DNA from 3 places in the Streptomyces sp. NPDC101178 genome. Region 2 is predicted to be linked to each of the others. Evidence: riboswitches for the same ligand, from Rfam matches in the RefSeq annotation. Region 2 holds a riboswitch; each other region holds the start of a gene.

Region 1 (2,191 bases), on a different contig from region 2:
GGCCGACGAGCCGCAGGGCGTCGTCACCACCGCCATGGCCGCGGTCGCCCCGCCGCCCACCGCCGGTGCGGTCGCCGAGCTCTCGACCACCATCCCGGCCCCGGCCTCCGACGACACGCCCCGCCCCACGGCCACGGTGTAAGGACAGATCCGTATGAAAATCGACTGGGCAGCACTCGCCTCCGTCTTCGGTGTCAGTCTCGTGGTCACCGTCGCACTGGTCGGCGTCTTCACCCTGGGCATCGTCGCCCTCTCCAAGCTGTCGGCCCCGGCCGGCAGTGCCACCGGTGCCACCGGCGGTTCGGCCGCACTGGCGCGCACCGGCGCCTACGCCGCCTTCGCGGCGTGCGTGGCGGCGGTCGCGTACGGGATCTATCTGATCGTCGCCTGACCGCACCTCGACGCGTTCCTCCGGGCCGGACACACCACCGTGTGTCCGGCCCGATGTGCGTCTGCGCACACCGGCCCTTCGCAGGTCAACAGCAAGTTGACGGCCGTTCTCGCAGCGTGGTGGACTGCCGGAGCCATTTACGGCGACAGAAGAGGAAGCCGGTGCGAATCCGGCGCGGTCCCGCCACTGTCACCGGGGAGCACTCCCCCACACCGGATGTCACGGCCCTCCTGACCGAGGGCTGGAAGGCCGGGGGAACTGCGGATCCGGAAGCCAGGAGACTCTTGTCGCCGGTCACGTCGAACCAGGGCGCGGACCCTGAGTGAGGACATAAGCCATGCCCGGCCGCCGTGCGCCGCATCCTGTGCCTCTTCCCGTGGTTCTCGCGGTACCTCTCGCGCTACCTCTTCGTGCCGGAACGCCCCTGCCCACGGCAGGTTGAACCGTGCGTGTCGATCGCGTTTTCGCGTACGGCGCCACCGCCGGGCTGATCGCCGACGCGGCTCTCGGCGACCCGCGCCGGGGCCATCCCGTCGCCGGTTTCGGCCGGGCGGCCGCGCGGGTGGAGTCCCTGCTGTGGCGGGACGACCGGGGCCGGGGCGCGCTGCACACGCTGCTCTGCGCCGGAGGCGCCGTGGGAGCCGCCGCGCTGGCCGCCCGTGCCGTACGGAACCGTCCCGCGCTCGCCGTCGCGCTGACGGCCGCCACCACCTGGTCGGTCGTCGGCGGTACGTCGCTGGGCCGGGAGGCCCGCGCCATCGGAGGCGCGCTGGCCGCCGGGGACCTGGAGCTGGCCCGGGAGCGGCTGCCGCACCTGTGCGGGCGTGATCCGCAGGCCCTGGACGGGCCGCAGATCGCCCGCGCGGTCGTGGAGTCGGTCGCGGAGAACACCTCGGACGCCGTCGTCGGCGCGCTGGTGTGGGGCGCGATCGGCGGGGTGCCGGGGCTCGTCGGCTTCCGGGCCGTGAACACGCTCGACGCGATGGTCGGCCACAAGTCGCCCCGCCACCGGCGTTACGGCTGGGCCTCGGCCCGCCTGGACGACGTGGCGGGATGGCCCGGCGCACGGCTGACGGCCGCGCTGGCCGTGGTGGCCGGCGGGCGGCCCGTGGAGGCCGTACGCGCCTGGAAGGCGGACGCGGGGCGCCATCCGAGCCCGAACGCGGGGCCGGTGGAGGCCGCGTTCGCGGGAGCGCTCGGCGTACGGCTCGGCGGGACGCTGGCGTACGCCGGGCGCGTCGAACACCGGCCGGTGCTGAACGGTGCGTCGGGCCAGGAGGTCCGGAGCGCCGACATCGAGCGCGCCGTGCGGCTGTCGCGGCGGGTGAGCGTGCTGGCCCTCGGCGTGTGCGTGGCGGGCAGGTCGGTCGCGGGGCGCCTGGTCGCGGGACGGTTGTCGGCAGGACAGAGGCGGGGACGGGCATGAGTGGTGGGCTGCTGGTCGCGGGGACGACCTCGGACGCGGGCAAGAGCGTCGTCACGGCGGGCATCTGCCGCTGGCTGGTGCGCCGGGGAGTGAAGGTCGCGCCGTTCAAGGCGCAGAACATGTCCCTCAACTCCTTCGTGACCCGTGAGGGCGCGGAGATCGGACGCGCGCAGGCCATGCAGGCACAGGCCGCCCGGGTCGAGCCGACCGCGCTGATGAACCCGGTGTTGCTCAAGCCCGGCAGCGACCGCTCCAGCCAGGTCGTCCTGATGGGCAAGCCGGTCGGCGAGATAAGCGCCCGTGGGTACCACGGCGGCCGGCAGGAGGCGCTGCTCGGGACGGTCACGGACTGTCTGGAGCAGCTCCGGTCGGCC
Region 2 (2,191 bases):
GTCGTCGTCCCCCGGTACGTTCTCCACACGCGCGGCAAGGCGCGCGCTGAACTCTTACGGAGGGACCTCGCCCCGATCACCGCTCACCGGCCCCCCGTTACCGATCTTAGGAAACGCCCTGGCCGCAGGGGATCAACCGCCGGGAGGAGACGCCGTGGGCCCTGAGTCTGACCCGGGGCGCCGCGAAGGGATACGACAGCACCGGGTGACACGGGCGCACTCTCATACCGGAGGGTCACACCCATGCCACCCGGCTGTCTACTCAGCGGTAGCCGGCCCGGCCTGCTGCACCACCTCGAAGGACCACACGGTGGACCCGCTCGCCGCCGGCTTGGGACGCTCGCCGCCTTCGGCGCCGCCACCGCCCTGGTGCGCGGCCTTCATCGGGCCCTCCATCCAGGCCTGGAAGGAGGCCTCGTCACGCCAGCGCGTGTAGACGAGGTAGTTGTCCGTGCCCTCGACGGGCCGGAGAAGCTCGAACCACTCGAATCCGTCGGAGTTCTCGACGGCATGGGCCCGGGACGCGAAGCGCTTCTCCAGCACCTCGCGCTGTTCCTGGGGGACGGTCAGCACATTGATCTTGACTACGCTCATGTCCTCATCCTGCCGTACGGCCCCCGCCCGGAAGAGCGGCGGCCCCGCCGCGCAGGCGAACGAGCCGGGCCGCCCGAGCCGGCTCCTGGCATCAGGCCCCCGCTACGGCCCGCCGGTGCGAGCGGACGATCCGGCGCCGGATCGGGTCGACGTCCAGGATCCTGGGCCGACCGGGAGCCCTGCCCCGAAGACAGTGCGGACGCAACCGATATGCTGCGACCTCCCCGCGGGGGAAGTCCGGTCGAAGTCCGGCGCTGACCCGCAACGGTAGGCGGAACCCTCGGTTCTGTAAGCCCGATCACCCGTGGCGGAACAGGCTCCTGACCATTCGCCGTGGACTGCGAAGGGCGCTGCGCGGGACGGCCGCCGTCCGGGCTGCTCCTCCTTGCGCGCTCGTACGGCCCGAGGCGAAAGCGACCGCCCTGTGGCCACGTCTCCCGACCGCATACCCGCCAAGCCGTCGCGCCCCTCGCGCGGCGGCACCGGACCGGCACCACCCCGCCGCGTACCCGTGCCGGTCCTCCTGGCCGCCCTGTCCCTCGCCCTTCCGCTCTCGCTCGTCTGCGGGGCCGGACTCGGCGCGTCCGGGCTCTCCTGGAGCGAGGTGCTCCGCTATCTGTGGGCCGGGCTGACCGGCGGAGCCATCGGGCCCGACGAGGTGTCGGCGTACACCATCGTCTGGGAACTGCGCCTGTCGCGGGCCGTGCTGGCCGCCATCGTCGGAGCGGGTCTGTCGGCCATCGGTGTCGCCGTCCAGGCCATGGTCCGCAACGCGCTCGCGGACCCGTTCGTGCTCGGTATCTCCTCCGGAGCGGCGGTCGGCGCCAACGCCGTCCTGATCTTCGGTGCGCTGGGGGCGCTGGGCATCTGGGCCCTGTCCACCGCGGCGTTCGTCTCGGCGCTGCTCGCCATGACGCTCGTCTACGCGGTCGCCCGCACCGAACGCGGACTGACCCCGCTACGGCTGGTCCTGACGGGGACCGCGATGTACTACGGCTTCTCGGCCGTCACCACGTTCATGGTCTTCGCGGCCGAGCGCGGCGAGGCGGCCCGCTCCGCGATGATGTGGCTGCTCGGCAGCCTCAGCGGGGCCAACTGGGCCTCCGTACCGATCGCCGCGGCCGTGGTACTCGCCGGCCTCGCCCATCTCGCCTGGTCGGCACGGCGCTTGAACGCCCTCGCCATGGGGGACGAGACCGCGGCGGCGCTGGGCGTGGACCCCGGCAGACTGCGCAAGGAGCTCTTCCTGGTCTCCGCGGCCGTCACGGGAGCGGTCGTCGCGGTGAGCGGAGCGATCGGCTTCGTCGGCCTGATGGTCCCGCACGCCGTACGGATGCTGGTGGGCGCGGACCACCGCCGGCTGCTGGCCGTCGCACCGCTCGCCGGAGCCGTCCTGCTGATCTGGGTGGACATCCTCTCGCGCGTCGTGCTGGCACCCGTGGAACTTCCGGTGGGCGTCCTCACCGCCGTCATCGGCGTCCCCTGCTTCATCCTGCTGATGCGCCGCCGGTCCTACTCCTTCGGAGGCATCTGATGCGGATCGACATCGACGCGCTGACCGTCGAGATCGCCGGCGCACGGCTGGTGGACGAGGTGA
Region 3 (2,191 bases), on a different contig from region 2:
GCCCCGGTCGCCCTGGGTGCGGTCCCGCCAGGGATCCTCGGCCTCGACGACCCGGTAGGGGCCGTCCAGGTGCTCGGCCAGGATGTCCCGCCGCAGCCGGGTCAGGGACTCCTTCTCCCGGCCCTTGCCGAGCACGAAGAAGACCTGGGCCCTGCGCATGGCCTTGATCGCGGCGAGGGTCAGGTGGTCGGGGTCGCCGGCTCCCATGCCGATGACGAGGATGTGGCGTGGTGCGTCGCTCATGTCGGCCGATCATGCCAGGAGCGGGGCGCGCGATCGTGCCGGGCCCGAGGGCGGGCCGGCGCGAGGCGGGGTGGACTTACTAGGACGTCCAACTATATGTTCGTGAGCAGAGGGGCGACCGGCCTGGTGCCGGGCGCCTCGAAGGCCCGTGGTGTCAGGGAAGCCGGTGCGATTCCGGCGCGGTCCCGCCACTGTGACCGGGGAGTTCGTCCTCGCACAACACGCCACTGACGGTGAAGGCGCCGTCGGGAAGGCACGAGGACGCGCGCTGATCCGGGAGTCAGGATACCGGCCACGGGATTGTTCCGTGTTTCCACGAGGATGGAGCAGACACGCATGGCACCGGTCCGCACCCACGGCCCCGCAGGCCCGTCCCGGCGAGCGGTTCTCCCCGCCCCCTGACGGCCTCCGCCCTCCGCGTCCCCCCGACGGCGAGCCCTTCCACGCCCCCGCGCGCACCCGACCGGTGCGCCGCGCGGTGGCGGGGGCCCGTGCGCCATCCCCGGATCTCACCTGACGATCTCACCGACGAGAGCAGGCTTTCCATGGTCCGCGAACTCACCCATTTCATCGGCGGCAAGCGCACGCCCGGCACCTCGGGCACGTACGGCGATGTGTACGACCCCAACACCGGCCGGGTCCAAGCCCGGGTGCCGCTGGCCGGCCGGTCCGAGACCGAGGCGGCCATCACCGACGCGGCGCAGGCGCAGCTGGAGTGGGGCGAGTGGAACCCGCAGCGCCGGGCCCGCGTCCTGCTGCGCTTCCTCCAGCTGGTCGAGCAGGAGAAGGACTCCCTGGCCCGGCTGCTCTCCTCCGAGCACGGCAAGACCGTGGCCGACGCGCACGGTGACCTCGCACGCGGCCTGGACGTGGTGGAGTTCGCCGCCGGTGTGCCGCACCTGGTGAAGGGCGAGTTCAGCGACAACGCGGGCGCCGGGATCGATGTCCACTCGCTGCGCAGGCCGCTCGGTGTGGTCGCCGGCATCACCCCGTTCAACTTCCCGGCGATGATCCCGCTGTGGAAGGCCGCACCCGCTCTGGCCTGTGGTAACGCCTTCATCCTCAAGCCGTCCGAGCGGGACCCGTCGGTGCCGCTGCGGCTGGCCGAACTCTTCCTGGAGGCCGGGCTTCCGCCGGGCGTGCTGAACGTCGTCAACGGCGGCAAGGAGGCCGTGGACACACTGCTGGAGGACCCGCGCGTCAAGGCGCTCGGCTTCGTCGGCTCGACGCCGATCGCCGCGCACATCTACGCGACGGCCGCCGCTCACGGCAAGCGGGCGCAGTGTTTCGGCGGGGCGAAGAACCACATGATCGTGATGCCGGACGCCGATCTGGACCAGGCGGTGGACGCGCTGATCGGCGCCGGGTACGGCTCGGCGGGCGAGCGGTGCATGGCGATCTCGGTGGCCGTACCGGTGGGTGCGGAGACCGCCGACGCGCTGGTGGCCAAGCTCACCGAGCGGATCGCCGGCCTGCGGATCGGCCGCTCGGACGACCCGGACGCCGACTTCGGGCCGCTGGTGGGCCGGGACGCGGTGGACCGGGTGCGCGGCTATGTCGACCTCGGCGTGGAGGAGGGGGCCGAACTGGTCGTGGACGGAAGGGACTTCACCCTCGAAGGCCACGAGGACGGCTTTTTCGCGGGCGCCTCGCTCTTCGACCGGGTCACCCCGGACATGCGGATCTACCAGGAGGAGATCTTCGGCCCGGTGGTCTCCGTGGTGCGTGCGGCGGACTACGAGGAGGCGCTGCGGCTGCCTTCGGAGCACGCGTACGGCAACGGCGTGGCGCTCTTCACCCGGGACGGCGACATCGCCCGCGACTTCACCCGCCGGGTCGACACCGGCATGGTCGGTGTCAACGTGCCGATCCCGGTGCCGGTGGCGTACCACACGTTCGGCGGCTGGAAGCGGTCCGGTTTCGGCGACCTCAACCAGCACGGTCCTGA

What was found. A riboswitch is a leader RNA that binds a small molecule or an ion and turns the genes downstream of it on or off. The one in region 2 is predicted to bind cobalamin.
Region 1: linked by a shared signal. The riboswitch ahead of ACIRR8_RS27655 (cobalamin biosynthesis protein) and the one ahead of ACIRR8_RS12485 (FecCD family ABC transporter permease) in region 2 are both predicted to bind cobalamin.
Region 3: linked by a shared signal. The riboswitch ahead of ACIRR8_RS20490 (CoA-acylating methylmalonate-semialdehyde dehydrogenase) and the one ahead of ACIRR8_RS12485 (FecCD family ABC transporter permease) in region 2 are both predicted to bind cobalamin.

What each region holds. Positions count from the first base shown of each region.
Region 1 is NZ_JBIWOZ010000011.1:55,093-57,283, forward strand. Features, by position in the region: gene ACIRR8_RS27645 (anion permease) at 1-142, shown strand, start outside; gene ACIRR8_RS27650 (hypothetical protein) at 155-391, shown strand; cobalamin riboswitch at 541-675, shown strand; gene ACIRR8_RS27655 (cobalamin biosynthesis protein) at 837-1,817, shown strand; gene ACIRR8_RS27660 (cobyric acid synthase) at 1,814-2,191, shown strand, end outside.
Region 2 is NZ_JBIWOZ010000004.1:16,244-18,434, reverse strand. Features, by position in the region: gene ACIRR8_RS12490 (antibiotic biosynthesis monooxygenase family protein) at 259-594, opposite strand; cobalamin riboswitch at 786-919, shown strand; gene ACIRR8_RS12485 (FecCD family ABC transporter permease) at 1,019-2,128, shown strand; gene ACIRR8_RS12480 (ABC transporter ATP-binding protein) at 2,128-2,191, shown strand, end outside.
Region 3 is NZ_JBIWOZ010000007.1:7,333-9,523, forward strand. Features, by position in the region: gene cobF (precorrin-6A synthase (deacetylating)) at 1-243, opposite strand, end outside; cobalamin riboswitch at 376-555, shown strand; gene ACIRR8_RS20490 (CoA-acylating methylmalonate-semialdehyde dehydrogenase) at 789-2,191, shown strand, end outside.